DNA from 4 places in the Streptomyces sp. NPDC043996 genome. Region 2 is predicted to be linked to each of the others. Evidence: riboswitches for the same ligand, from Rfam matches in the RefSeq annotation. Region 2 holds a riboswitch; each other region holds the start of a gene.
The links. Region 2 has a riboswitch for cobalamin ahead of AC07A4_RS29830 (ABC transporter substrate-binding protein). Riboswitches for the same ligand answer to the same signal wherever they lie in the genome.
Positions count from the first base shown of each region.

Region 1: linked by a shared signal. The riboswitch ahead of metE (5-methyltetrahydropteroyltriglutamate--homocysteine S-methyltransferase) and the one ahead of AC07A4_RS29830 (ABC transporter substrate-binding protein) in region 2 are both predicted to bind cobalamin.
Region 3: linked by a shared signal. The riboswitch ahead of AC07A4_RS32975 (CoA-acylating methylmalonate-semialdehyde dehydrogenase) and the one ahead of AC07A4_RS29830 (ABC transporter substrate-binding protein) in region 2 are both predicted to bind cobalamin.
Region 4: linked by a shared signal. The riboswitch ahead of AC07A4_RS06220 (hypothetical protein) and the one ahead of AC07A4_RS29830 (ABC transporter substrate-binding protein) in region 2 are both predicted to bind cobalamin.

Region 1 is NZ_JBWKEY010000005.1:414,672-421,922, reverse strand. It holds gene aceA (isocitrate lyase) at 1-1,222, shown strand, start outside; gene aceB (malate synthase A) at 1,327-2,907, shown strand; gene AC07A4_RS15875 (3-hydroxybutyryl-CoA dehydrogenase) at 2,904-3,782, shown strand; cobalamin riboswitch at 3,849-4,072, shown strand; gene metE (5-methyltetrahydropteroyltriglutamate--homocysteine S-methyltransferase) at 4,244-6,562, shown strand; gene AC07A4_RS15865 (M14 family zinc carboxypeptidase) at 6,738-7,251, shown strand, end outside.
Region 2 is NZ_JBWKEY010000013.1:20,473-27,723, reverse strand. It holds gene AC07A4_RS29845 (asparaginase) at 1-804, shown strand, start outside; gene AC07A4_RS29840 (AraC family transcriptional regulator) at 912-1,790, shown strand; gene AC07A4_RS29835 (VOC family protein) at 1,796-2,242, shown strand; cobalamin riboswitch at 2,266-2,450, shown strand; gene AC07A4_RS29830 (ABC transporter substrate-binding protein) at 2,511-3,569, shown strand; gene AC07A4_RS29825 (FecCD family ABC transporter permease) at 3,566-4,618, shown strand; gene AC07A4_RS29820 (ABC transporter ATP-binding protein) at 4,615-5,436, shown strand; gene AC07A4_RS29815 (MmcQ/YjbR family DNA-binding protein) at 5,446-5,880, shown strand; gene AC07A4_RS29810 (Rrf2 family transcriptional regulator) at 5,926-6,354, shown strand; gene AC07A4_RS29805 (MFS transporter) at 6,495-7,251, shown strand, end outside.
Region 3 is NZ_JBWKEY010000015.1:75,157-82,407, forward strand. It holds gene AC07A4_RS32950 (MBL fold metallo-hydrolase) at 1-6, opposite strand, end outside; gene AC07A4_RS32955 (hypothetical protein) at 134-340, shown strand; gene AC07A4_RS32960 (amidase) at 327-1,754, shown strand; gene AC07A4_RS32965 (TetR/AcrR family transcriptional regulator) at 1,785-2,354, shown strand; gene AC07A4_RS32970 (N-acetyltransferase family protein) at 2,619-3,194, shown strand; cobalamin riboswitch at 3,287-3,467, shown strand; gene AC07A4_RS32975 (CoA-acylating methylmalonate-semialdehyde dehydrogenase) at 3,644-5,143, shown strand; gene AC07A4_RS32980 (acyl-CoA dehydrogenase family protein) at 5,152-6,303, shown strand; gene AC07A4_RS32985 (enoyl-CoA hydratase/isomerase family protein) at 6,300-7,251, shown strand, end outside.
Region 4 is NZ_JBWKEY010000002.1:485,664-492,914, forward strand. It holds gene AC07A4_RS06210 (transketolase-like TK C-terminal-containing protein) at 1-742, opposite strand, end outside; gene AC07A4_RS06215 (homocitrate synthase/isopropylmalate synthase family protein) at 795-2,636, opposite strand; adenosylcobalamin (AdoCbl) riboswitch at 3,320-3,418, opposite strand; cobalamin riboswitch at 3,523-3,744, shown strand; gene AC07A4_RS06220 (hypothetical protein) at 3,919-4,287, shown strand; gene AC07A4_RS06225 (cytochrome P450) at 4,346-5,719, opposite strand; gene AC07A4_RS06230 (hypothetical protein) at 6,067-6,267, shown strand; gene AC07A4_RS06235 (DMT family transporter) at 6,324-7,251, opposite strand, start outside.

The DNA of each region.
Region 1 (7,251 bases), on a different contig from region 2:
CTGGCAGGGCATCGAGCGCACCTACAGCGCCGAGGACGTGCTGCGGCTCTCCGGCAGCGTCCGCGAGGAGCACACCCTGGCCCGCCGCGGCGCGGAGCGCCTGTGGCGGCAGCTGCACGAGAGCGACTACGTGCACGCGCTCGGCGCGCTGACAGGGGGCCAGGCCGTGCAGCAGGTCAAGGCCGGGCTCCAGGCCGTCTACCTGTCCGGCTGGCAGGTCGCCGCCGACGCCAACCTCGCCGGGCACACCTACCCCGACCAGAGCCTGTACCCCGCCAACTCCGTTCCCCAGGTGGTGCGCCGCATCAACAACGCGCTGCTGCGGGCCGACCAGATCGCCACCGCCGAGGGCGCCGACGACACCAGGGACTGGCTGGCGCCGATCGTCGCCGACGCTGAGGCCGGGTTCGGCGGTCCCCTCAACACCTTCGAGCTGACCAAGGCGATGATCGCCGCGGGCGCGGCGGGCATCCACTACGAGGACCAGCTCGCCTCGGAGAAGAAGTGCGGCCACCTCGGCGGCAAGGTCCTCGTGCCGACCTCCCAGCACATCCGCACCCTCAACGCGGCCCGCCTCGCCGCCGACATCGCCGACGTGCCGACCCTCGTCGTGGCCCGCACCGACGCGCTCGCCGCGAACCTGCTCACCAGCGACGTCGACGAGCGCGACGCGGAGTTCGTGACCGGCGAGCGCACCGCGGAGGGCTTCTACCGGGTGCGCCAGGGCATGGCCCCCGCCATCGCCCGCGGCCTCGCCTACGCCCCGTACGCCGACCTGCTCTGGATGGAGACGGGCACGCCGGACCTGGCGCAGGCCCGGGAGTTCGCCGAGGCGATCCACGCCCGCTTCCCCGACCGGATGCTGGCCTACAACTGCTCGCCGTCCTTCAACTGGAAGGCGGCGCTCGACGACGACCAGATCGCCAAGTTCCAGCGGGAGCTCGGCGCGATGGGGTACCGCTTCCAGTTCATCACCCTGGCGGGCTTCCACTCCCTCAACCACGGCATGTTCGACCTGGCCCGCGGCTACGCCGAGCACGGCATGACCGCCTACGTCGACCTCCAGGAGCGGGAGTTCGCCGCGCAGGCCCACGGCTTCACCGCGGTCAGGCACCAGCGCGAGGTCGGCACCGGCTACTTCGACCTGGTCTCCACGGCCGTCAACCCGGCCTCCTCCACCACGGCCCTCGCCGGGTCCACCGAGGAGGAGCAGTTCCACTAGGCCCCCTGGGACCCCTGGGACCCCCTGGACCGCTAGGACCCCTGGGGCCCTAGCCCCGTCGCCCGCCGACCGCCACCCCGCCCGCCCGCCCGCCAGGAGATCCGATGCCGCAGCTCCTCACGCACCGCGTCCGCGTCCTCGCCGCCCCCGGCGACCGCCACGACGAGATCCTCACCCCCGCCGCCCTCGACTTCGTCGGCGCGCTCGCCTCGGCCTTCCGCGAGCGCCGCCGGGACCTGTTCAAGGAGCGCGGCCGCCAGGCGATCCGGCTCGCCGCCGGGTCCCCGCTCGACTTCCCGGCGGTGACGCGCCGGGTGCGCGAGGACCCCCACTGGCGCGTCGCCCCGCCGGGCCCCGGGCTCCTCGACCGGCGGGTGGAGATCGCGGGGCCGCCCGAGCGCCGCGCGGCGGCGGCCGCCCTCGCCTCCGGCGCGCGGGTGTGGGTGGCGGACTTCGAGGACGCCACGGCGCCGACCTGGGCGAACGTGATCGACGGGCAGGTCGTGCTCCTTGACGCCGTCGAGCGGCGCATCGGCCACCCGACTCCCGTGGGCGCGGAGCACAGGCCCCCGGCCACGATCACGGTCCGGCCGCGCGGCTGGCACCTCGACGAGGAGCACCTGGAGTACGAGGGGAGCGCCGTGCCCGCCGCGCTCGTCGACTTCGGCCTGTACTTCTTCCACTGCGCCCAGCGGCAGCTCGACGCCGGGCACGGCCCGTACTTCAGCCTGCCCAAGCTGGAGAACCGCTACGAGGCCCGCCTGTGGAACGACGTGTTCGTCCTGGCGCAGGAGCTCCTCGGCATCCCGCGGGGCACGATCCGGGCGACCGCGCTCATCGAGACGGTCACGGCGGCCTTCGAGATGGAGGAGATCCTCTACGAACTCCGCGAGCACGCCGCCGGGCTGACCGCGGGCCGCTGGGACTACCTCTTCAGCGTCATCAAGACCTTCGGGCACCGCACGGACTTCCTGCTCCCCGACCGCGCCAGGATCACCATGACCGCCCCGTTCCTGCACGCGTACACCGACCTCATGGTCAGCACCTGCCACCGGCGCGGCGCGCACGCCATCGGCGCCATGGCCGCCCAGGTCCCGGACGGGGAGCCGGAAGCCGCCGCGGCCGCGCTCGCCGCGGTGCGCCTGGACAAGGAGCGCGAGGCCGAGGACGGCTTCGACGGCTCCTGGGTCGCCAACGCGGCGCTCGTCCCCGCGTGCCGGGAGGCGTTCGACGGCGTGCTCGGCGACGCGCCGCACCAGCTGGACCGGGCCCGCGGCGACGTGGACGTGACGCCCGCGCGACTCCTGGCCGTGCGGCGCGTCAGCGGGCCGCCGACGCCCGAGGGCGTGCGCGTCAACGTCTTGGTCGCGGTGCGCTACTTCGCCGCCTGGCTGCGCGGACAAGGCACCGTCGTCGTGGACGGGGTGACGCAGGACGCCTCGACCGCCGAGATCGCACGGGTGCAGATCTGGCAGTGGCTGCGCCACGGGGCCGTCGCACGGGAGGAGGTGCTGCGGGTCCTCGACGAGGAACTCGACGCGCTGGTGGCCGCGTTCCCCTTCGCTCCCCTGGCCGAGGTCCGCGGCCTCTTCGAGCGCTGCGCCCTCGCCGCCGAACTCCCCCGGTTCTTCACGCCCGACGCCTACAGCCGCCACCTCGTGCGCACCACGGAGCCCCGGTCATGAGCGCCGCCATCCAGCGCGTCGGAGTCGTCGGCGGCGGCCAGATGGGCGCGGGCATCGCCGAGGTGTGCGCGCGGGCGGGGCTCGACACGCTCGTGTGCGAGGCGGATGCCACCGCCGCGCACGGCGCCCGCGCACGCGTCGCCGCCTCCCTCGACAAGGCCGTACGGCACGGCAAGTCGACGCCCCGCGAGGCCGAGGCCGCCCTGGAGCGGCTCACCTTCACCGGGCAGCTCGACGACCTGGCCGACCGGCAGCTCGTCATCGAGGCCATCGTCGAGAACCCCGACGCCAAGACCGAGGTGTTCGCCGCCCTGGACAAGGTCGTCGAGGACCCCGAGGCGATCCTCGCCACCAACACCTCCTCGATCCCGGTCATGCGGCTCGGCATGGCGACCCAGCGCGCCGACCGCGTGGTGGGCCTGCACTTCTTCAACCCCGTGCCGGTGCTGCCGCTGGTGGAGGTCGTCACCTCGCTGCACACCTCGGCGCGGACCACGGACCGCGTACGGCACTTCGCCACGGCGACGCTCGGCAAGACCGTCGTGCACTCCCGCGACCGGGCCGGGTTCATCGTGAACGCGCTCCTCATCCCGTACCTCCTGGCGGCGATCCGGATGACCGAGTCCGGCTTCGCCACCGCGGCCGACGTGGACCACGGCATGGAGCTCGGCTGCGCCCACCCCATGGGCCCGCTGCGCCTCGCGGACCTGATCGGCCTCGACACCGTCGCGGCCATCGCGAACTCGCTGTACGAGGAGTTCAAGGAACCGCTGTACGCGCCGCCGCCGCTGCTCCAGCGCATGGTCGAGGCGGGCCTCCTTGGCCAGAAGTCCGGGCGCGGCTTCCACGTCTACGACCGGCGCCAGCGGGGCTGAGGCGGCCCAGGGCCCGCGCTGTCCGCATCATGGACAGCGCGTCCCCACGGCGGCGCGTTCCCGCCTAAGCTGACCCACGCAGCTGGTTCGCCCCGTCCGCCAGGCGGGAGCGTCGCAAGAGGGAACCCGGTGGGAATCCGGGACTGCCCCGCAGCGGTGAGCGGGAACGACCGCCGTCACACGCACTGGGCCCGACGAACGGGGCCTGGGAAGCGACGGCCAGTAGGAGTCCTCCGTCAAGGAAGGGCGTGCCCGCGAGTCCGAAGACCTGCCAACTGCCCGTGCGCGGACCCCTTCGCGCGCGGACATCCCGGTGACCTCGAGGGCGGGTCGGCGTACAGAGCGAACGGACGACCGCGCGGATATCGCGCCAGGTCGTATCCCTCCGTCCGCTCCGTCACCCTTCGCGCCCCCGTCCCGTCGCCGGGACCTCAGGGACTCATCTCGCGAAGGAGATCTCCGTGACCAGCAAGCCCGCAGCCGCGGCAGCACGGGCCACCGTGTACGGCTACCCCCGCCAGGGCAAGGACCGGCAGCTGAAGAAGGCCATCGAGGGCTACTGGAAGGGCCGCGGCACCGCCGACGCCCTCCACGCCACCGCCGCCGAACTGCGCAGCACCCACTGGCGCCAGCTCGCGGAGGCGGGCATCCACGAGGTCCCCACCGGCGACTTCTCGTACTACGACCACGTCCTGGACACCACCGTCATGGTCGGCGCCATTCCCGCGCGCCACCGCGACGCCGTCGCCGCCGACGCCCTGGACGGCTACTTCGCCATGGCGCGCGGCACCCAGGACGTCGCCCCGCTGGAGATGACCAAGTGGTTCGACACCAACTACCACTACCTCGTCCCCGAACTGGGCCCCGACACCGTCTTCACCGCGAACTCCGTGAAGCAGGTGGCCGAGCTGAAGGAGGCGCTCGCGCTCGGCCTCGACGCCCGCCCGGTCCTGGTCGGCCCCGTCACGTATCTGCTGCTCGCCAAGCCCGCGCCCGGCGTCGCCGCCGACTTCGAGCCGCTGACGCTCCTGGACCGGCTGCTCCCGGTGTACGCCGAGGTCCTCGCCGACCTGCGCGCGGCGGGCGCCGCGTGGGCGCAGCTCGACGAGCCCGCCCTGGTCCAGGACCGCACCCCGGCCGAACTCAACGCCGCCGCCCGCGCCTACCGCGACCTCGGCGCCCTCACCGACCGGCCGAAGCTGCTCGCCGCCTCCTACTTCGGCCGCCTCGGCGAGGCCCTGCCCGTCCTGGCGAAGGCCCCGGTCGAGGGCCTGGCCCTGGACTTCACCGAGTCCGCCACCGCGAACCTCGACGCGCTCGCCGCCGTCGGCGGGCTGCCCGGCAAGCGCCTGGTCGCCGGGGTCGTCAACGGCCGCAACATCTGGATCAACGACCTGGAGAAGTCCCTGGCGACCCTGGGCACCCTCCTGGGCCTCGCCGAGCGGGTCGACGTGTCGGCCTCCTGCTCGCTCCTGCACGTCCCCCTGGACGCCGCGGCCGAGCGCGACATCGACCCGCAGATCCTGCGCTGGCTGGCCTTCGCCCGGCAGAAGACCACCGAGATCGTCACCCTCGCCAAGGGCCTGTCGCAGGGCACCGGCGCCATCACCGCCGAACTCGCCGCCAACCGCGCCGACCTGGCGTCGCGCGCCGGGTCCGCGCTCACCCACGACCCGGCCGTACGCGCCCGCGCCGCCGCCGTCACCGACGCCGACGGGCGCCGCTCCCAGCCGTACGCCGAGCGGGCCGCGGCCCAGCGCGCCCACCTCGGCCTGCCGCTGCTCCCCACCACCACCATCGGCTCCTTCCCGCAGACGGGCGACCTGCGGGCCGCCCGCGCCGACCTGCGCGCGGGCCGCATCGACACCCTCGGCTACGAGGAGCGCATCAAGGCCGAGATCCAGGAGGTCGTCGCCTTCCAGGAGAAGACCGGCATCGACGTCCTGGTGCACGGCGAGCCCGAACGCAACGACATGGTCCAGTACTTCGCCGAGCAGCTGACGGGGTATCTGGCCACGCAGCACGGCTGGGTCCAGTCGTACGGCACGCGCTATGTGCGCCCGCCGGTCCTCGCGGGCGACATCTCACGCCCCGTGCCGATGACGGTGCGCTGGACCACGTACGCCCAGTCGCTCACGAGCCGCCCGGTCAAGGGCATGCTGACCGGCCCCGTCACCATGCTCGCCTGGTCGTTCGTCCGCGACGACCAGCCGCTCGGCGACACCGCCCGCCAGGTCGCGCTCGCCCTGCGCGACGAGGTCGGCGACCTGGAGGCCGCGGGCACCTCCGTCATCCAGGTCGACGAGCCCGCCCTGCGCGAGACGCTGCCGCTGCGCGCCGCCGACCACGAGGGCTATCTGGCCTGGGCCACGGAGGCGTTCCGGCTCACCACCAGCGGGGTGCGCCCGGACACCCAGATCCACACGCACATGTGCTACGCCGAGTTCGGCGACATCGTGGCCGCCATCGACGACCTCGACGCCGACGTCATCAGCCTGGAGGCGGCCCGCTCCCACATGCAGGTCGCCCGTGAACTCGCCGCCCACGGCTATCCGAGGGAGGCGGGGCCCGGCGTGTACGACATCCACTCCCCCCGCGTCCCCAGCGCCCAGGAGGCGGCGGCGCTCCTGCGCACCGGCCTGGAGGCGATCCCCGCCGAACGCCTGTGGGTCAACCCCGACTGCGGCCTGAAGACCCGCGGCTGGCCGGAGACCCGCACCTCCCTGGAGAACCTGGTCGCCGCCGCCCGTGCGGTGCGCGGGGAGCTGTCGGCCCCCTGACCGCAGGTGGCCGATCGCCCCGTTTCCCGTCTCCGCCCGCCGTGCTACACACGACTCACCCGGCGCGGCCACGAGGTGAGCGCGTGAGGGGGAGCGGGGAGGAGGCGGGGGTCGCGTGCGCGAGGGCCGGAGGCCGAGGGGCCCGCGCGGCAGAGCCGCCGGGGTCTGCCTACTCGTGAGCGCGGGCGCGGTCGTGGCGTCCCTGCTCGCCGTGGACTCCGGGGGCGCCGCCCGCGCGGCCCCGCCGGACGTGCTGCGGGCCGAACGGTCCTTCGCCCGGGCCTGTTTCGCCCGGCCGCTGGCCGCCGGGGCCGCGGGCGCCGACCGGCGCGAGGTGACCGCCACGGCCGACGGCCTCGTGCGGGCGCGGCTGTCCCCCGTGGCCCGGACGTCGCCCGGCGGCGCGCGGGGCGACTGGGACGTGGCCGTGTTCGACCGCGCCACCGGCGATGTCGTCGCCGCCTCGGCGGGCCCCCGGTCCCGGGAGCTCGCCGAGGGGTTCGTCGAGCGCGGGCAGCGGCTCGTGGTGCAGGGGTGCCGCTACGGCGGGCCCGCCGCAGCGGCACGGCTCGGCCTCGACTTCCTGGCGACGCCGCCGAGCGCGACCGGCGCCGCGCGGACGGGCACGCCCCGCGGCGCCCCGTCCGCCGCCGCGCCGCCGCCCCAGCTCGTCCGCGTGCGCGCCCCCG
Region 2 (7,251 bases):
GCCGACCTGGCAGAGCTCGCCGCGCGCGTGGACGAGGCCACGGCGGCGGGCCACGGCGTCGTGGTCGTCCAGGGCACCGACACCCTGGAGGAGACGGCGTTCCTGCTCGACGTGGCGTGCGCGCGCCGTACCCCCGTCGTCGTCACGGGCGCGATGCGCCGCCCCGACCTGCCGGGCGCCGACGGCCCCGCGAACCTCGCCGCGGCCCTCGCGGTCGCCGCCGACCCCCGCTGCCAGGGCCTCGGCGTCCTCGTGGTCCTCGCCGACGAGATCCACGCCGCCCGCCACGCCCGCAAGGCACACACCACCTCCCTCACGACGTTCGCCTCGCCGGGCGCGGGCCCCCTCGGCCGGGTCGTGGAGGGCGTCCCGCGCGTCCTGCTCCGGCCCCAGGAACCCACCGTGGAGCGCCCGTTGCGGCTGCGCGCGCCCGCCCGCGTCGCCCTGGTCACCCTCAGCATCGGGGACGGCGGGGAACTCCTCGACGCGGTGGACGACCGCTTCGACGGCCTGGTCGTGGCCGCCTTCGGCGCGGGGCACGTGCCGACGTGGCTCGTCGAACCGCTCGCCGGGCTCGCCGGGCGCATGCCCGTCGTCCTGGCGTCCCGCACCGGCGCGGGCCCGCTGCTCAGCGAGACCTACCGCGGCCCCGGCTCCGAGGCCGACCTGCTGTCCCGCGGCCTGATCCCCGCGGGGGAACTCGACGCGCCCAAGGCCCGCCTCCTGCTGTACGCGCTGCTCGCCGACGGCGCGGACCAGGCGGCCACGCGAGCGGCCTTCCACCGCCTGCGCGGCGGCGCCTGACCGGTCAGGCGAGCTGGTCCGGCGTCACCGTCAGCCGCCGCTTGGCCGCGATGGCCTCGCCGAGCTTCGCCGCGCCCCGGGGCGGGCCGCCCGGCCACAATGGGCTCATGGACGCCGACACCGCGGCCCGCGAGTTCGTCCGGGCCGCGCCCCCGCCGGAGCAGCGCGGCCTGGTCGTGTCCGCCGTGGGCTACCGCAGCCGCGGCCAGCGCCCCGCCCTGCACCGCGGCCTGCCGTCGCCGTACCTGACGCTGATCTTCTCCCTGGACGGACCGGTCGTCACCGGCGCCACCCCCGGCCAGGCCAGGGGCCCGGACGCCGTCCGCACCGACATCGTCGTCGGCGGCCTGCACCAGAGCCCGGCGTACGTGGTCCAGCCCGAGCACGAGGCGGGCATCCAGCTCGCCGTGCACCCGCTCGCGGCCCGCGCGCTCCTCGGCCTGCCCGCGGCCGAGCTCGCCGGGCAGCTCGTCACCGACGGCACGGACGTCCTCGGGCGGGTCGCCGCCGACGTACGGGAGCGGCTGTGCGAGGCGGAAGGGTGGGACGAGCGGTTCGCCCGCCTGAACGCCTACCTGGCGCGCCGCACGGCCGACGCCGGGCGCGTGGGCGCGGTCCGGCCGGAGATCGCCGAGGCCTGGGCGTGGCTGGCCCGCCACCGGGGCGCGGGCACGCTGCGGGGCCTGGCCGCGCACGTGTCCCTCAGCGAGCGGCGCCTCTCCGCCCTGTTCCGCGCTGAAACCGGCGTCACGCCCAAGCAGGCCGCCCGCCTGATGCGCTTCCAGCACGCGAAGGCGCGGGTCGTGCGCGCGGTCGTCGCGGGCGCGCCCCTGGACCTCGCCCGGGTCGCCGCCGACTGCGGCTACTACGACCACTCCCACCTGGTGCGCGACTTCCACCAGTACACGGGCGCGAGCCCGAGCGCCTGGCTGGCCGAGGAGTGCCGGAATATCCAAGCCGGGGGGCACCTCAACGGCGCAGACTGAGAGTCATGAACAGCAACGAAAGCACCCATAACGGAACGAGCGACCAGCCGCTGCGCGCCCCCGACGTCTGGCCCACCTTCCAGGCCGACGACGCCCCCGCCCTGATCGACTTCCTCGTCGGCACGGTCGGGTTCCTGCGCACCGCCGTCTACGAGGACGGCGGCCGCGTCGCCCACGCCCAGCTCGACTGGCCCGAGGGCGGCGGCGTCATGCTCGGCTCCTACGACCCCGAGGCCGCCGAGTGGTGCCTGCGGCCGGGCACGTTCGGCGCGTACGTCGTCACGGACCGCGTCGACGACCTCTACCGGCGCCTGAAGGACGCGGGCGTGAAGGTGATCCGCGAGATCGAGGACCAGCCTTACGGCAGCCGGGAGTTCGCTGTCGCCGACCCCGAGGGCAATAAGTGGTCCTTCGGCACCTACCGCGGCGAACCCCGCCCCGACCAGGGGTGACGTCCGCCCCGTCCGGGGCGGGGTGATAGCTTGCGGACGCCAGTCACGCCCGCACCCGGGCCAGGGAATCCGGTGGGAATCCGGAACTGACGCGCAGCGGTGAGGGGGACGGGCGGGGCCAGCGGCCACTGGGCGTTCCTGCGCCCGGGAAGGCGGCCCCGTCCGGACGATCCCGAGTCCGAAGACCTGCTGGCGCCGCCGTCCGCGCCCCGGGCGGCGGGGTTCGCAGACCAGGCTCCGCGCATGAGCCCTGAATCCGGGAAGACGTGTGCCCTCACCCACCGCTCGCCGCCGTACCGTCCCGCCGCGCGTACGCCGCGCCGCCCTGCTCGCCGCGACCCTCGCCCTCGTCACCGCCTGCGGCGGCCCGGCCGGGGACCGGGACGAGGGGGCCAAGGCCGACGGCTACCCCGTGACGCTCACCGCCTGCGGCGAGAAGGTCACCGTCAAGGCCCCGCCCCGGCGGGCCGTCTCCCTGGACCAGGGCTCCTCCGAGATCCTCCTCTCCCTCGGCCTCGCCGACCGCATGGCGGGCACCGGCACCTGGACCGACCCCGTCCGCCCCGACCTGAGGAAGGCGAACGCGAAGGTCGAGCGCCTCGCCGACCGCTACCCGTCCCTGGAGAAGGTCCTCTCCAAGGAACCGGACTTCGTCAGCGCCTCGTTCCTGTACACCGTCGGCAAGGGCGGCGTCGCCGACCGCGCCAAGTTCACCGGACTCGGCGTCCCCGTCTACGTCTCGCCCACCGACTGCGCGGGCAAGGACAACTCCGGCGGCGGCGACGGCAAGCGCGTCAAGACCCTCACCATGGACACCGTCTACGGCGAGATCCGCGACCTGGCCCGGATCTTCGACGTCGAGAAGCGCGGCGAGCGCCTCGTCGCGGACCTCAAGGCCCGCACCGCGAAGGCCTCCCGCACGGTCACCTCCTCCAAGGCGTCCGTCGCCTACTGGTTCTCCGACTCCAAGGCCCCCTACATCGCGGGCTGCTGCGGCGCGCCCGGCGTCATCACACGCGCCCTCGGCGTCACCAACGCCTTCGCCGACACCCGCGCCGAATGGCCCCAGATCAACTGGGAGACCGTCGCCGACCGCGACCCCGACGTCCTCGTCATCGGCGACCTCACGCGCAAGGCGCAGTCCGCCGAGAGCGCCCGCGAGAAGATCAAGTTCCTGGAGTCCCACCCGGTCACCAAGAACCTCACCGCCGTGAAGAAGAAGCGGTACGTCCTGCTCAGCGGCCAGGCCCTGAACCCGACGATCCGCACCGTCGACGGCGTCGAGCAAGTCGCTGCGGGCTTGCGGAAGTTCGGCCTGGCGCGGTGAGCACCGCCGTGCGCGCGGGCGCGCGGGGAGCGTGGCGCGCGGGCCTGCTGTGGACGGCCGGACTCGCGGCGCTGCTCCTGTCCGTGGCCGTCGCCGTCACCATCGGCCCGGCCGACATCTCCGTCCCCGACGTGTGGTCGGCGGTGGCCGCGCACCTCGGCTGGGGCGAGCCACGGCTCACCCCGCTGCGCGACGGCATCGTCTGGAACCTGCGCATGCCGCGCACGCTCCTCGCGGGCGTGTGCGGCGCGGGCCTCGCCGTGTGCGGGGCGGTCCTCCAGTCGCTCCTGCGCAACCCTCTCGCCGACCCCTTCGTCCTCGGGGTGTCGTCCGGGGCGTCCACGGGCGCCGTCGCGGTGGCCGTCCTCGGCGTCGGCGGGGGCGTCCTGACGCTGTCCACCGGCGCGTTCGTCGGCGCCCTCGGCGCCTTCGCGTTCGTCCTGCTGCTCAGCGGGGCCCTCGGCGCCACGACGGACCGCGTGGTCCTGTGCGGCGTCGCGGCGATGCAGCTCTTCTCCGCCGTCACCTCCTTCATCGTCCTGACCTCGGCCGACGCCGAGACCATGCGCGGCATCCTGTTCTGGCTGCTCGGCTCGCTCAGCGGGGCGGGCTGGACGGACGTGACGGTGTGCGCCGCCATCCTGGCCGCGGTGCTCGCGATCTGCCTCGCCCACGCCCGTACGCTCGACGCGTTCGCCTTCGGCGAGGACGCGGCGGCCTCCCTCGGCGTCCAGGTGACCCGGGTCCGCCTCGTCCTGCTGTCCGCGACGGCCCTCCTTACGGCGGCCCTGGTCAGCGCCGCCGGAGCGATCGGCTTCGTCGGCCTGACCCTGCCGCACGCGGCCCGCGCCCTCGTCGGCGCGGCCCACGCCCGCCTCCTTCCGGTGACGGCGCTGACCGGCGCGGTCTTCCTGATCTGGGTGGACACCCTGGCCCGCACCCTGCTCGACCCGCAGGAGGTACCGGTGGGCGTGGTCACCTCGCTGATCGGGGTCCCGGCGTTCGTGGCGGTGCTGTTCCGGACGAGCCGGACGAGGAGGACGACGTGAGCGCGGGGCGGGGCGGGGGCGCCGGTCTGCGCGCCGAGAGGGTCAGCCGGGCCGCCGGGGGCCGTCTGATCGTGGACGGCGTCACCCTCGCCCCGCGCCCGGGCACCGTCGTCGGCCTCCTCGGCCCCAACGGCTCCGGCAAGTCCACCCTGCTGCGCCTGCTCGCGGGCGTCCTCGCCCCCACCTCCGGCGTCGTCACCCTCGACGACACGGCGCTGCGCGACCTCGGCCGCCGCGAGGTGGCCCGCCGCCTCGCCGTGGTGGAGCAACAGGCCGACACCCAGGCCGACCTGACGGTACGGGACGTCGTGCGCCTCGGCCGCGTCCCGCACCGCCGCGCCTGGTCGACCGGGACGGCCGCGGACGAGCGGGCGGTGTCCGACGCGCTGGCCCGCACGGACCTGACCGGCCGCGCCGACCAGGCCTGGCACACCCTCTCCGGCGGCGAGCGCCAGCGCGCCCACATCGCCCGCGCCCTGGCCCAGTCGCCCCGCGAACTCCTCCTGGACGAGCCCACCAACCACCTCGACATCCACCACCAGCTCGACCTGCTTACCCTGGTGTCGACCCTGCCTGTCACCACGGTGATCGCCCTGCACGACCTCAACCTGGCGGCGATGTTCTGCGCGGAGGTCCTCGTCCTGAAGGAGGGCAGGGCGCACGCGTACGGCACTCCGGCCGAGGTCGTCACCGAACCCCTCATCAAGGAGGTCTACGGGGTCCGCGCCCGCGTCACCCCCGCCACCGGCACCGAGGACCACCTGACGGTCACGTTCCTGCGTCCGCGGCCCTCCGGCGATGTCAGTGGCCGCTCCTAGACTTCCCGGATGACCGCGCACCCTCACGACGAGGTCCCCCTCGACACGCTCACGCGCCTCCGTGCGATCTGCGGCCGCCTGCCCGACGCGTACGAGGAGCAGGCCTGGACCGGCATCCGCTGGCGGGTCCGGGGCCGCACCTTCGCGCACGTCTACGTCACCGACCCGGCCCGCTCCACCGCCACCCACGCCCACGCCGCCGAGCCCACCACGACCCTCACGTTCCGGGCCGGGGGCGAGGAGTTCGAGGCCCTGACCCACGCGGGCCCGCCCTTCTTCCGCATGGGCTGGGGCGCGAACGTGGTCGGCATGCACCTGGACGGGGCCACCACGGACTGGACGGAGGTCGCCGAACTCCTCGTGGAGAGCTATCGGGGCCTGGCCCCCGGGAAGCTCACGGCGTTGCTCGACGAACAGGGCTGGACAGCCACGCCATTGTCGTAACAGAATCAGTTGCGACAAGCCGGCCGGGCGAGGAGGGGAGCACCTGTGAGCGCCAACAGCCGCATGACCGTGGCCACGCACGCGCTGACGTGGATGGCTCTGGTCTGCCCGAAGCGGCCCGACGGCATCGTGACGTCCGACCAGATCGCCGACAGCGTCAACACCAACCCCGTCGTCATCCGCCGGGCGCTCGGCAGCCTGCGCGACGCGGGCCTGGTGGTGTCGCAGCGCGGGCAGGGCGCGGGCTGGCGGCTTGCCCGCGAGCCCGAGTCGATCACGCTCAGGGACGTCTACCTCGCGGTCGAGCCCGATCCGCTCCTGGCGCTTCACCCCTCGCCCCCCAACCAGAAGTGCCCGGTGGGGCGCGGCATTCCGCCGGTGCTGCGCGGCGCGTACGACCGCGCGGAGGAGGCGATGAAGGCCGAGCTCGCGGGCGTCACCGTCGCCGACGTCCTCAAGGAGACGGTCGTCTGACCCTGCCGAGCGGGCCGGTCCGAGCGGACCGGCCTCTTTTGAACGCTATGACGTAACAACTTCTGTTACGTCACCCTGATCGTCGCGGTGAGCCCGTCGCGCCCGCCGCCCGCCCCGCATCCACAGGAGGCCCGTCCCCCGTGTACCGCTCACTCGTCGTCCTCGCTGCCGCGATGTTCGCCATCGGCACCGACAGCTTCGTGATCGCCGGCATCCTGCCGGACGCGGCCGACTCGCTCGGCGTCTCCGTAGGCACCGCGGGCTGGCTGCTCACCGCCTACGCCTTCACGTACGCCGTCCTCGGCCCCGTCATGGCCGCGCTCACCGCGCGCAGGTCCCGGCGGCCGCTGTTCCTCGCCGGGTTCGCCGTCTTCACCGCGGGCAACCTCCTGACCGCCTTCGTCCCCGACTTCGGCGTGGCCCTGGCCGGACGGGCGCTCGCCGGGTTCGGCGGGGCGATGGTCACCCCGGCCGCCGTCGCGGCGGCCGCGGCCCTCGCCCCGCCCGAGCGGCGCGGCCGCGCCATCGCCACCGTGATGACGGGCCTCAGCGCGGCCACGGCGCTCGGCTCGCCCCTCGGTACGGCGATCGGCAGCGCCACCGGCGACTGGCGCCTCACCATGGTGTTCGTGTCGGCCCTCGGGGTGCTCGCCGCGGTGGCCGTCGCCTTGCTGCTGCCCACGATCCCCACGCCCCCGGCGGTCCCGCTGCGCACGCGCCTGGCCCCGCTGGCGGACCGCCGCATCGGCCTCACCCTGCTCACCACGCTGCTCGTCTACACCGGTCTCTACACGGTCTACTCCTTCATCGGCGAGAGCCTCGACCGCGCCACGGACGGCAGCGGCACCACGCTGGCCGTGCTGCTGTTCGTCTGGGGCCTCGCGGCCACGGCGGGCA
Region 3 (7,251 bases), on a different contig from region 2:
CTGCATAGGTCGCTCCAGGCGTCGGCGGGCGCCGCGGCTTTAAAAGCTACGACTTTGCGTTAGTGGACATTAGCCCCTAGGCTCACCTAACGCAAACACTTAGCTTTTGCCGTGTGCCCCGGAAGGACGCCCCATGCCCCCTGCCGAACTCGAACTCGACCCCCGCGAAGCGGCCCGTCAGGCCCTGCGTGCCGGGCTCCCGCTCGCCGACGATCGCCTCGACGCCGTGACGGCCACCGCCCGCCACATCCAGTCCGTGGTCGCCGTGCTGCGCGAGCTCGACCTGACCGGCGTGGCGCCCGCGACCGCGGGGGCGGAGGTGCGCGATGCGGCCCTTTGAGCTGACCCTCGCCGACGCGGCCGCCGCGATCGCGGCCCGCGAACTGTCCCCGGTGGAGCTCACCGACTCCGTCCTCGCGCGGATCGACCGGGTCGAGCCCGCCCTGAACGCGTACGCCGCCCTGCGCCCCGAGGCCGCCCGCGCCGCCGCCGCGCACGCGGAGCGCGAGCTCGCGGCCGGGCGCCGCCGCGGGCCGCTGCACGGCGTCCCGCTCGCCCTGAAGGACCTCGTCGACGTCAAGGGCTGGCCCACCGGCGCCGGTTCACGCGTCCGGGACGGCCACAGGGCGACGCGGGACAGCGCCGTGGCCGCCCGGCTCGCGCGGGCCGGGGCGGTCCTGCTCGGCAAGGCCCACACCCACGAGTTCGCCTACGGCCTGACGACCCCGCAGACCCGCAACGCCTGGGACGCGGGCCGGGTCGCGGGCGGCTCCAGCGGCGGCTCGGCCGTCGCCGTCGCGGCCGGGGCGGCCACGTTCTCGATCGGCACCGACACCGGCGGCTCCATCCGGGTCCCGGCCGCGCTCAACGGCGTCGTGGGCCTGAAGCCCACCTACGGCCTCGTCCCCACGGACGGGGTGACCTCCCTGTCCTGGTCCCTGGACCACGTCGGCCCGCTCACGCGCACGGCCGATGACGCCGCCCTCGTCCTCTCCGCCCTCACCGGAGGCAGCCCCGAACGCCCCCTGCCCGAGGGCGATCTGGGCGATCTGACGGGCCTTCGGGTCGGCGTCCCGGTGAACTACTACTTCGACCAGGTCGCCGACGACGTCGCGGCCGCCGTGCGCGCCGCCATAGACCGACTCCGCGACCTCGGGGCCCGGCTCGTCGACGTCCGCATCCCCATGACGCGCTACGTCCAGGCGGTCCAGTGGGGCCTGATGGTCCCCGAGGCCACCGCCAACCACGAGCGGACCCTGCGCGCGACGCCCGAACTGTACGGGGACGACGTGCGCGTCCTGCTGGAGGCCGGGGAGCTGATGGGCGCGGGCGACCACCTGCGGGCCCAGCGCGCCCGGACCCTGATGCGCCGCGAGTGGGCACGGCTCCTGACGGACACCGCCGTCGACGTCGTCGCCGCGCCCGCCGTGCCCGTGACCGCCGCTCCCCGGGACCAGGCGGCGGTGACCTGGCCCGACGGCACGGTCGAGACCGTCCCCGACGCGTACGTACGGCTGTCCGCCCCCGCCAACATCACCGGCCTACCGTCCCTGACCGTCCCGGTGGGGCGCGACGGCGCGGGCCTGCCCATCGGCATGCAGCTCATCGGGCGCCCCCTGGGGGAGTGGACGGTGCTGCGGGCCGGTCGGGCGTACGAGCGGACCCGGCCGGACGCGGGTGCGCTCGCCCCGGACCCGGACCCGGACCCGGCCGCCGCCGGTGCCACCCTTCCACGGGCCGCCCCGACCCCGTAGAAGCTAGGAATTTGCGTTAAGGTGTCCGGTATGAGTCCCAGGCCCATGGCCCGACCCGGCGGGCGCAGCGCCCGGGTGCAGGCGTCCGTGCACACGGCGGTGCGCGAACTGGAGGCGGAGCAGGGCCGCGCGGCCCTGACCGTGCCGCTGGTCGCGGCCAGGGCCGGGGTCACGCCGTCGACGATCTACCGCCGCTGGGGCGACCTCCAGGAGCTCCTGTCGGACGTGGCGGTCGAGCGGCTGCGGCCCGAGGCGCCGCCGCCGGACCACGGCGGCCTGCGCGCCGACCTCACCGCGTGGTCCGAGCACTTCCTGGAGGAGATGTCGTCCGCGCCGGGCCGGGCCTTCCTGCGCGACGCCCTCCTCGGCGACCCGGACGGCGGCAACGCGGGCCGCTGCTCCGACTACTCCGCCGAGCAGATCGACCTCGTCCTGGCCCGTGCCGCCGAGCGCGGCGAGGGCCCGCTGCCGGACCGCGAGGCCGTCATGGACCACGTCGTCGCCCCGCTCCTGTTCCGCGTCCTGTTCCGGCCCGAAGGGCTGACCCCGGCCTACGCGCGCGAACTCGCCGAGGCCGTCCTGGCCGGGCACGGGCGCTGACGCCCCCCGGGCCGGGCGCCCACCGCGCACCCGGCTGGACCCGCACCCGGCCGAACCCGCACCTCAGGCACCCGGCCGCCCGCCGCTTCCACGACCACGTACCCCTCGCGCGGGCGGACCTTCCCACCCTCTTATTGCACAAGGTTTGCAACTACACTGACCCAGCAATAAGGCGTCGGCGGGAGTGGGGTGGGCAGTGATGAGCACAGTCAGGGGCGGCGCAGGCGTGCCGCGTCCGGCCGGGACCGGCGCGAGGGCCGCCTGATGGCCGCCCCCGTCGTGCGCCGACTGCCCGGCCCCGCGCTGCTCGCCCACCGCGACGGCGTCCGCGCGGTCTACGCCGCCGCGTTCGCCGAGCCGCCCTGGAACGAGGACCCCGCCGAGGCCGACGTCTACGTGGAGCGTCTCGTCCACGACGTGGACCGGCCCGGATTCACGGGCGCGGTGGCGCTCGACGGCGAGCGGGTACTCGGCTTCGCCACCGCCTGGACCTCCGCGACGCCCCTGCCCGGCACCCGTTCCTACCCGCACGTCACCGCAGCGCTCGGCGCCGAGCGCACCGCCGCGTGGCTGTGCGGCGGCCTGGAGGTCGACGAACTCGCCGTCGCTCCCGACGCGCACGGGCGGGGCCTTGGCCGGGCGCTCCTCGACGCGGTCACCCGCGACGCCCCCGACGGCCGCAGCTGGCTGCTCACCTCCACGAAGGCCGAGGCCACCGTCCGCTTCTACGAGCGACTGGGCTGGCGGCAGGCCACCCACCCCGCGCCGAACGGCTTCGCCACCGCCGTCTTCCTCGGCCCGCACCACCCCGGGCGCACTGCCACCGTCACGCCCCTATAGCCATCCGGCCTCATCTGCCCCCGTCCCGGGTGCCGGACAGGGGTGGCGCAGGGGTTGGCCGCTGTGGACTTACTAGGACGTCCAAGTATATCTTCGTGTCGAAGGCCCGCGGTGCAGGGAAGCCGGTGTGAATCCGGCGCGGTCCCGCCACTGTGACCGGGGAGTGCGTTCCCACAAAGGCTCGAACGCCACTGACGGAGAAGTCCGTTGGGAAGGCGAGGGGACGCGCGCTGATCCGGGAGTCAGGATACCGGCCGCGGGATGTTTTCCGTGTTGTCCACGAGGATGGAGCAGACACGCATGGCCCCGGTGCGCACCCGCGACCCTGGAGAACCGGTCCTGCGAGCGGTGACCCCCGCTGCCTGAAAGCTGTTCGGCGTGCCCCGACGCGGCACGCGGCCCAGCCCTGCCATCCCCGGACCCCACCTGACGAAAGAAGCAGGCTCCCCATGGTCCGTGAACTGACCCATCTCATCGGCGGCGAGCACACCCCGGGAACCTCGGGAACGCACGCCGACGTGTACGACCCCAACACCGGTGACGTGCAGGCGCGCGTACCGCTCGCCAGCCGCGCGGACACCGAGGCGGCGATCGCCGACGCCGTCGAGGCGCAGCACGCGTGGGGCGAGTGGAACCCGCAGCGCCGCGCCCGCGTGCTGCTGCGGTTCCTCCAGCTCGTGGAGGGCGAACGCGACGCCCTCGCCCGGCTGTTGTCGTCCGAGCACGGCAAGACCGTCGCCGACGCACACGGCGACCTCCAGCGCGGCCTGGAGGTCGTGGAGTTCGCCGCGGGCATCCCGCACCTCCTCAAGGGCGAGTTCACCGACAACGCCGGCACCGGCATCGACGTGCACTCCCTGCGCCGCCCCCTCGGCGTCGTCGCCGGGATCACGCCCTTCAACTTCCCCGCGATGATCCCCCTGTGGAAGGCCGCACCCGCCCTCGCCTGCGGCAACGCCTTCATCCTCAAGCCCTCGGAGCGCGCCCCCTCCGTCCCGCTGCGCCTCGCCGAGCTGTTCCTCGAAGCGGGCCTGCCGCCCGGCGTCCTGAACGTCGTCAACGGCGGCAAGGAGTCCGTCGACACGCTCCTGGAGGACCCGCGCGTCAAGGCGCTCGGCTTCGTCGGCTCCACCCCCATCGCCGCGCACGTCTACGCCACCGCCGCCGCCCACGGCAAGCGCGCCCAGTGCTTCGGCGGCGCCAAGAACCACATGATCGTGATGCCGGACGCCGACCTCGACCAGGCCGTGGACGCGCTGATCGGCGCGGGCTACGGCTCCGCGGGCGAGCGCTGCATGGCCATCTCCGTGGCCGTCCCGGTCGGCGAGGCCACCGCCGACGCCCTCGTCGCCCGCCTCAAGGAGCGCGTCGGCGCCCTGCGGATCGGCCGCTCGGACGACCCCGAGGCCGACTTCGGGCCGCTCGTCGGCCCCGACGCCGTCGACCGCGTCCGCTCCTACGTCGACCTCGGCGTGAAGGAGGGCGCCGAACTCGTCGTCGACGGCCGCGGCTTCACCCTGCCCGGCCACGAGGGCGGCTTCTTCGCGGGCGCCTCGCTCTTCGACCGCGTCACCCCGGACATGCGGATCTACCAGGAGGAGATCTTCGGCCCGGTCCTGTCCGTGGTCCGCGCCGCCGACTACGAAGAGGCGCTGCGGCTGCCCACCGAGCACCCCTACGGCAACGGCGTCGCCCTGTTCACCCGCGACGGCGACACGGCCCGCGACTTCACCCGCCGCGTCGACACCGGCATGGTCGGCGTCAACGTCCCCATCCCGGTCCCCGTCGCGTACCACACCTTCGGCGGCTGGAAGCGCTCCGGATTCGGCGACCTGAACCAGCACGGCCCCGACGCCATCCGCTTCTACACCCGCACCAAGACCGTCACCTCGCGCTGGCCCTCCGGGACCAAGGAAGGCGCCAGCTTCACGATCCCGACGATGGGATGAGCGGACCCATGACGACCACCACCCTGCTCACCGAGGACCAGCTCGCGCTCGTCGAGACCACCCTCGACTTCGCCGAGGAACACCTCGCCCCCCACGCCCTCGCCTGGGACCAGGACAAGCACTTCCCCGTCGACGTGCTGCGCAAGGCGGCCGGGCTCGGCCTCGGCGGCGTCTACGTCCGCGAGGACGCGGGCGGCTCAGGCCTGACCCGCGCCGACGGCGTCCTTGTCTTCGAGGCGCTCGCCTCCGGCTGCCCGTCCGTCGCGGGCTACCTGTCCATCCACAACATGGTCGCCTGGATGATCGACCACTACGGCGACGAGGCCCAGCGCGCCCGCTGGCTCACCTCGCTCACCACCATGGACCTGCTCGCCAGCTACTGCCTCACCGAACCGGGGGCGGGCTCGGACGCCGCCGCGCTGAGCACCCGCGCCGAGCGCGACGGCGACGGCTACGTCCTCACCGGCGTCAAGCAGTTCATCTCCGGCGCGGGCGCCTCCCACCTGTACGTGGTGATGGCCCGCACCGGCGGCGAAGGCCCCGACGGGGTGTCCGCGTTCGTCGTCGAACGCGACGACCCCGGCCTGTCCTTCGGCGCCAACGAGAAGAAGATGGGCTGGAACGCCCAGCCGACCCGCCAGGTCATCCTCGACGGCGTGCGCGTGTCCGCCGACCGGCTGCTCGGCGGCGAGGGCAACGGCTTCCGCATCGCCATGAACGCCCTGAACGGCGGCCGCCTCGGCATCGCCGCCTGCTCCCTCGGCGGCGCCCGCAGCGCCCTCGACCGCAGCCTGACCCACCTCGCGGACCGGGAGGCCTTCGGGGCGCCGCTGCTCGAAGCCCAGGCGCTCCGGTTCGAGCTCGCCGACATGGCGACCGAACTCGCCGCCGCCCGCGCCCTGGTCCGCCAGGCCGCCGACGCCCTCGACCAGGGCGACAAGCAGGCGCCCCAGCTGTGCGCCATGGCCAAGCGGTTCGCCACCGACACCGGCCACTCCGTCGCCGACCGCGCCCTGCAACTCCACGGCGGCTACGGCTACCTGACCGAGTACGGCATCGAGAAGCTGGTCCGCGACCTGCGGGTCCACCGCATCCTGGAAGGAACGAACGAGATCATGCGCCTCATCGTGGCCCGCGGCCTGACGGGAGCCGTGCGATGACCGCCGCCCGACAGGGCGCCGCCCCGCCGCCCGCCGCCGACGAGGTGCTCACCCGCACCGAGGGCCGCGCCGCGTACGTCGTCCTGAACCGGCCGCGCGCCCTGAACGCCCTGACCCACGCGATGGTGCGCGACGTCGACGCGGCCCTGACCGCCTGGGAGAACGACCCGGCCGTCCAGGTGGTCGTGGTCACCGGCGCGGGGGAGCGCGGCCTGTGCGCGGGCGGCGACATCCGCGCGATCCACGAGGACGCCCGCACCGGAGGGAGCGCGTCCGCCGCGTTCTGGCGCGACGAGTACCGGCTCAACGCCCGCATCGCGCGCTACCCCAAGCCGTACGTGGCCGTGATGGACGGCATCGTCATGGGCGGCGGCGTCGGGATCTCGGCCCACGGCGGCGTCCGCGTCGTCACCGAGCGGTCCCGGATCGCCATGCCGGAGACGGGCATCGGCTTCGCCCCGGACGTGGGCGGCACCTATCTCCTCGCCCTCGCGCCCGGCGAACTCGGCACCCATCTGGCCCTCACGGGCGAGCCGGTGGGCGCCCGCGACGCGCTCCTGTGCGGCCTGGCCGACCACTTCGTGCCGTCGCACCTGCTGCCCCGCCTCGTCGCGGACCTCGCCGCCGACCCCGTGCACGACGTCCTCGCCCGGCACGTCGCCGAACCGCCGCCCGGAGTGCTCGACGAGCGGCGCGAGTGGATCGACGCCTGCTACCGCGCGGACACCGTCGAGGAGATCGTCCAGCGGCTCCAGGACCACGGCGCGCCCGCCGCGAAGGAGGCCGCCGAGACCCTGCTCGGCAAGTCGCCCACCGCCCTGAAGGTCACCCTCGCCGCGCTGCGCCGGGCCCGGCGGCTCGGCCCCCTGGAGCGCGTCCTGGAGCAGGAGTACCGCGTCTCGTGCGCGGCCCTGGCCTCCGCCGACCTCGTCGAGGGCATCCGCGCCC
Region 4 (7,251 bases), on a different contig from region 2:
CGACGCGCCGGCGCAGGGCGTCGCCGCCGGGCCGGGCGAAGAGCTCCTCCAGCAGGTGTCCGTACTTCAGCGTCATGACCTGCCACCCCGCGGCGGAGAACATGCCGCGCAGCCTCTCGGCGGCGATGCCCGGCACGACCCGGTCCAGCGACTGCCGGTTCATGTCGACGACCCAGACGACCTCCCCGAGCTCCGCCACCAAGGGGTCGAGGACCGCTTCCCAGATCGCGCCCTCGTCCAGCTCCGCGTCGCCGAGGAGCGAGTACTGGCGTCCGGTGCCCGGATCGCTCCCCGCGGCCGCGGTGTAGCGGCGCGCGAGCGCGCCCCAGAGCGGGGCGGTGGCCCCGATGCCGACCGACCCCGTCGAGTAGTCCACCGGATCGGGGTCCTTGGTCCTGCTCGGGTAGCTCTGCAGGCCCCCGAACTCCCGCAGCCGCGGCAGGTACGAGGCGTCGAGGAAGCCCAGGAGGTGGTTGATGGCGTGCAGCACCGGGGACGCGTGGGGCTTGACCGACACCCGGTCCTCGGGCCGCAGGTGCCTGAACCACAGGGACGTCATGATCGACACCATGGACGCGGACGAGGCCTGGTGGCCCCCGACCTTCAGGCCCGTCGGGTTCGGGCGCACCCGGTTCGCGTGGTCGACGATCGCCGTCGAGAGCCACAGCACACGGTCCTCGATCTCGGCCAGGACCTCGAACTCGGGGTCGGTCCGTGGCGCGCTGTTCGTGGTGCTCTTCATCGTCCAACCTCTTCGGTCTGGTTCCGCATGGTCCTTCGGCCCTTCGGGCGGTTCATCTCGTGGGGACGGGCGCCCGCGTCCCGGCGCGGATGAGCGTGTCGCCCAGGGGCTTGTAGGCGAGGGCGTCGCCGAGCGCGAGCATGGCGGCCACGGCCACGCTGGCGTGCACGCCGACGGTGGTCCACTCGCGTTCCGCGTCACGGGAGACGACGAGCACGCGGGTCAGCGCGGGCGCGCCGGGGGCGCTGTCGAGGACGCGCACGCTGGAGTCGACGAGGGCGGTCTCCGCGACCCACGGCAGCCGCGGCACCAGGGCCCGGCGCAGCGCCGCGTCCAGGGCCCGGACCGGGCCCTCGCCCCCGGACGTCGCGATGACGTCCCCGGCGCCTTCGGTGGCGAACGCTCCGGCGCCCAGCGGTCCCGTTCCTGAGACTTCTGAGGCTTCTGAGGTTCCTGAGGCGTCCGCGAGGTGGTCCGCGCGCAGCCGCACGCTCGCCTCGCAGACCACGGTGCCGTCCGCGGTGTGGCGCTCGACGACCTGGTACGTCAGGGGTGTGAAGCCGCCGGGCAGCCGTGGCGCGCGGTGGCCGCTGGCCGTGCCGGCGGGGCGGGTGGCCGGGTCCACGGGGCGTGTCGCCGTGCCCGCGAGTTCCTCGTGCAGGAGCAGCGCGAGCGAGGCGTCGGCCGACTCGAAGGACCAGCCACCGGCCTCCAGTTCCTTGACGCGGGCGACGACGCGGGAGAATGCCTCGGTGCCCTTGGCGTCCGCGCCCTTGAACTCGAAGTCCGTGGACTCGAAGTCCTTGATGTCGAACCCGAGTTGAAGGCACTTCAGCTCCAGGCTGGCGCGCCCTGCCATCTCCGTGACGAGGATGCGGGAGGTGTTGCCGACGACGTCCGGGTCGATGTGCTGGTAGAGACTGGGGTCGACCTTCATCGCGCTGGCGTGCAGGCCCGCCTTGTGCGCGAAGGCCGCGGCGCCCACATAGGGCTGGTGCCGGTCGGGGGCCACGTGGGCGGTCTCCGCCAGGGCCTGGGCGGTCCCCGCGAGTTCGGTGAGCCGCGTGGGCGGAAGCACCGGCAGGTCGAGTTTGGTGGTGAGGTTGCCGATGACCGCGAACAGGTCGGCGTTGCCCGCGCGTTCGCCGTAGCCGTTGGCCGTGCACTGGACGTGGGTGGCTCCGGCCTCGACGGCCGCGATCGTGTTGGCCACGGCGCAGCCGGTGTCGTCCTGGCAGTGGATGCCGATCCGGAACCCGGTGCGCTCGATCACCTCGGCGACGACGTCGGCGAGGCGGCCGGGCAGTCGGCCGCCGTTGGTGTCGCAGAGCACGGCGACGTCGGCGCCCGCTTCCATGGCCGCGTCCAGGACCCGCAGCGCGGTGTCGGGGTCGTCGGCGTACCCGTCGAAGAAGTGCTCGCCGTCGAGGAACACCCGGCGCCCCTCGGCGACCAGGAAGCGGACCGTGTCCGCGACCATGGCGCGGTTCTCCGCGACGTCCGTGCGCAGCGCGCGCTCGATGTGCCGCCGGTCGGTCTTGGCGACCAGGGTGATCACGGGGGCGCCGGACTCCAGCAGGGCGCGCACCTGCGGATCCCGTTCCGCCCGCCGTCCCGGCTTGCGGGTGCTGCCGAAGGCGACCAGGGCCGCGTGTCTCAGGTCGAGTTCGGAGGCCGCGCGCTGGAAGAAGGCGGTGTCCTTGGGCAGGGCCCCGGGCCAGCCGCCCTCGATGAATCCGACTCCGAGGGAGTCGAGGAGGCGGGCCGAGGCGAGTTTGTCGGTGACGGAGTAGGAGATCCCCTCGCGCTGCGCGCCGTCGCGCAGGGTGGTGTCGTAGAGGTGGAAGCTGTCGCCGAGCGGGGTCCCGGCCGGTGCGGTGCGCGTGTGAGCCACCGGGCGTCCTTCCTGAGCGGTTGTCGTTGTCGGACGTCCTGGGTCGGATGTCCTGGTGGGGCGGTCCGCCGCGGAGCCGGTCACGCGCGCGGAGGGGGCGGTGTCGGGCCGCCGGGGCGCGGGGCGGTACCGGCTCGGGCGGTCCGGGAGGCGACGTCCGGAGGGCAGGGGTCAGCCGCTCGGGGACGTCGGGTCGGGCGGCCGTGACCCGGCCGAGGTCGCATCCGGGCCGGCTCGGCCCCACCGGTCGGGCGGGGCGAGGTCCCGTGGAGGATCGGCGCGGGCACGGCCATGGTGGGCCGCGGCAGCGACGTCTCCAGCGAAGGGAGCTGTTCGGTCAGTCTTCGGGTACGACGGGGTCCGGGGTTCCCCGGAGTCGGCCACGCGCAAGTGGCGGCACGACGCTGTGCCTTGTCACCGGGCGAGACGCGGGGTGCCGCGGCGCTGACTGGTCCGTCATTACGCGCGGACGCGGGACGGGAAGGTCAGGCGCACCCTGGCAGGGGGCACGAGAGGCCCGGATCGGTGCTTTCCGTGCGCGTCAGGGCAGGGCCACCACGTTCGCGGATCGTGAACGAACGGTGCGAATGGCTCCGGTTCCGCTCAGGGTGGAGCAGCGGCGGACAGGCATGCAAGAGACTCCCGCGACGTGTCGGCGCCATCCTCGTGGGCTTCGTCGTGGTACCCGCGGACGGCGATCTGACTTCCGAAGGAGCCGGGGCTCCTCCGGTCACAGTGGCGGGACCGTGCCGGATTCTCACCGGCTTCCCCGTGCCGCGGGTGTTGGCCCCACATGTCTAGCAGTCGCCCCCGCGCCAGTCACCCCCTATCGACCCCCACCCACTGTTCCCCGGGCGGTCCTGTTCCCTCCCGAGCGACACCGCGTAGGCTGCTGCGAGCAGCTGGTTCGCCCCGTCCGCCAGGCGGGAGCGTCGCAAGAGGGAACCCGGTGGGAATCCGGGACTGCCCCGCAGCGGTGAGCGGGAACGACCGCCGTCACACGCACTGGGCCCGACGAACGGGGCCTGGGAAGCGACGGCCAGTAGGAGTCCTCCGTCAGGAGGGCGTGCCCGCGAGTCCGAAGACCTGCCAACTGCCCGCGCGCGGACCCCTTCGCGCGCGGACATCCCGGTGACCTCGAGGGCGGGTCGGCGTACAGAGCGAACGGACGACCGCGCGGGATGCCGCGCCCGGTCGTATCACTGCCGTCCGCTCCGTCACCCCTTCGCGCCCCCGTCCCGTCGCCGGGACCTCAGGGACTCATCTCGCGAAGGAGATCTCCGTGGGCCCATCGGTGCGGAACAATCCGCGGCGGGTCGTCGTGGACGGCACGTCCATGGTCGCCGTGCCCGTGCAGGAGTTCGAGAGTCTGCTCGCCACGCGCAGACAACTCGGCAGCCAGACCGCGAGGATGCGGATGCTGCGGGACACGCTCGTCGACATGAGCGAGTTCCTGGACACCCTGGTCGCGGCGCTCGACGACGACGCCCCGCCGGGGTCGCGGGAGCTCCCCCCGGCGTCAGGACCCGCACCCACCGGCCTGGCCCTGGTCACCGAGATACGGCGGCGCGCGCACCAGGTCCGCGCCCTCACCGGGGCGGAGCGCGGTCCGCGGACACGGGGCGGTCCGGGACGTACCCCGGCGGCGTGAGGGACACCGCCTCGGGGGCGCGGTGCCGCTCGGGGCCCGTCGAGCGGCACCGCCGGGGTCAGTGCCGCGCGGCCACGCGGCGGCGCGGCTCGACCCTCAGGGTCAGGGGGGCGGGTGAGAGCGTCATGCGCAGCAGCGGCTTCGCGGCGGGGGCGTCCGGGATCCGGGCGAGGGACACCTGGGAGAGAACCGCCGCGGCGGCGAGCATCGCCTCGGTCATGCCGTACGTCTCACCGATGCACCGGCGGACGCCCACGCCGAAGGGCATGAACGCCTCGCGCTGCTCCGGGCCCGCCTTGCCGGGCAGCCAGCGATCGGCGTCGAACCGGCCGGGGTCGGGGAACACGCGGGCGTCGCGGTGCAGGCAGTACGGGCTGAACATCACCTCGTCCCCCGGGGTAAGGCGGGTGCCGCCGAGCGTGACGGCCTCGGTGACCCTGCGGCTGAGGACCGACACCGTCGGATAGAGCCGCAGCGTCTCCGTGAGGACCCGGGCCAGCAGCGGCAGGCCCGGGATGTCGTCGTAGGCGGGCGGGCGCCCGGTCAGCTGGGAGTCGACCTCGTGGTGCAGTTCCCGCTCCAGGTCGCCGTTCTCCGCGAGGACGCGGAGCGTCCACGCCAGCAGGTCGGCGGTGGCGGGGATGCCGCCGTTCATGAGGGCCGCGATCTGGTCGCACACCTCGTCGTCGGTGAAGGCCCGGCCGCTCTCGTCGCGCGCCGACATGATGACGGAGAGCCCGTCGCCGAGACCGGCTCCGCGCTCCCGGTAGGCCGCGACCATCTCCGCGATCAGCTCGCGCACCCGGGCCCTGGCCCGCCCGAACTCCCGGTTGACGGGCAGGGGCAGGCGGTGCACGCGGCGGAAGGGGACGACCATCTGCCACCACATGCCGGGCATCAGGGCGGTGTACGCCTCCTCGATCCGCCCGGTGCGCCAGGCCTGGGCCGGGTCGGAGAACAGGGTGCGGGTCAGCGCGCGGCAGGCCAGGCGGCGCGTCTCGCGGCACACGTCGATGTGCTGGCCGGGTTGCCAGGCGGCGACGGCCTCGGCGGCGCACCCGGCCATGGCGGCGGCGTACCCCGTGATGCGCTCCTGGCGGAACGCCTGGTTCATCAACGGGCGCTGATAGCGGTGCTCGTGGGCCGAGCAGGTGCTGAGCCCCTCTCCGATGAGGGTGCGGGCGGTGTCCACGAACGGGCCGCCCTTGTCGAACCTGCGCTGCCCGCTGGCGAGCACGGTGCGGACGAGCTCCGGGCGCGTGACGAGGTACACGGACTTGGGGCCGAGGCGCAGCCGCACCAGCGGCGCGACGGAGTGCTGCGCCAGCAGGAACGGGATCGGGTCGCGCCACATGGGCAGGGCGTGACCGAGGAGCGGAAGGGCCCGGGCGGCCACGGGTGTCGGTCCGGCCGGGTCTGGTGCGGACGGCATAGAGCGCTCTCCTAGCGGTGCTGTGTGTCTGCTCTGTCGTTGCCGTGGGGGGTTTCGCCGGGCGGGGGTGTGGTCCAGCGCGCCCCCATGGTCGCGGCGGCCGGTCCGACAAGTAAGGGCGTACTCGCGAGCGGGCGGGCGCGCGGACATGCCGTCGCGCCCCGCTCCGGGAACAGCCGCCCGGTGGTTCACACGACCGCTCAGACGACACGTTCGTATGATCGTCGGTAACTCCTGAGCGCTTCGGCGGTTGGACACCGCGAACGGGCCGGACCGGCTGGTCCAGCGCCTCCACGAGCAGTCGATACGTCAAGGAGCAGTCTGTGAACGGCAGTTGGGTGAGGAATCTGTCCCGCTGGGCGCTGGTGGCCGCGCTGTCCTGTGGCCCGGTCGCCCTGGCGACCGGCACGGCCCACGCCGACGAGACACACCGCGACTCGCACAACGCGCCCGTGGTGGCGCTGCTCAACACCGGCCAGATCGACGACCCGATGGAGGACGTCCTGGAGCACACCCTGCTGTTCGGGGACGGCTACGCCTGGGACTGACACCAGCGTCTGGAGCCGGATGCGCCTGGGACCGCGGGACTACCGGGACCGCGGGACTAGGTGACACGGCTCGGATCACGGCCGGACGGTACGGGTACCGTCCGGCCGTTCCGTTTCCTGGCGCCGCCGGGCGCCCCGCCCCGGTGGGCGCGTTCGACGGCCTGGGCCCAGTACGTGCCCGCGACCATGAGCGCCGCCCCCACGCCGGCGAGGACCGTGAACCGCTCGCCGCCCAGGCCGACGCCCACCGCCGCGGCCCACACCGGCTCGGTGCCGAGCAGCAGGCTGGCGCGGCTCGCGGAGCTGCGCTGCACCGCCCACGTCTGCGCCAGGAACGCGAACACGCTGCAGAACAGGGCGAGATAGCCGAGCTGCGCCCACACAGCGGCGTCGGCCTCCACCAGCGTGGGCAGACCGCTGGCGGCGGGCACCGCGAACACGGCGGTGCCGACGACGGTCTGCACGGTGGTCAGGTGCGCGGGCCGCACCGCGCGGCCCGCCGTCAGCCGCCCCACCAGTGCCACGTGGACGGCGCGCACCAGCGCGGCCGCCAGCATCAGCGCGTCGCCGCCCCGCAGCGCGTGGAAGCCGCCGCCGGACATGAGCAGGCCCACGGCCAGCAGGCACAGGCCGGTCGCCGCGAAGAACCGGGCCGGGAGGCGGCCGCCGCCGGACGCGCGGTCCAGGAGCGGGGTGAGCACGATGGTGAGGCTGATGATGAGGCCCGCGTTGGCGGCGCTGGTGTGCGCGACCCCGTACGTCTCCAGGACGAGGACGGCCGCCTGCGTGAGCCCGAGGACGCCGCCGACGCGGATCTCGTCCCGGGTGAAGCGCCGGTGGCGGGCGCGGGCGGCCGTCAGCGGGAGGCAGACGGCGGCGGACAGCAGGTACCGCGCGAACAGCACCACGAGCACGGGCAGGACGTCGACGGCCGTCTTGGCGGCCAGATAGCTGGAGCCCCAGACGAGGGCGACCAGGAGCAGG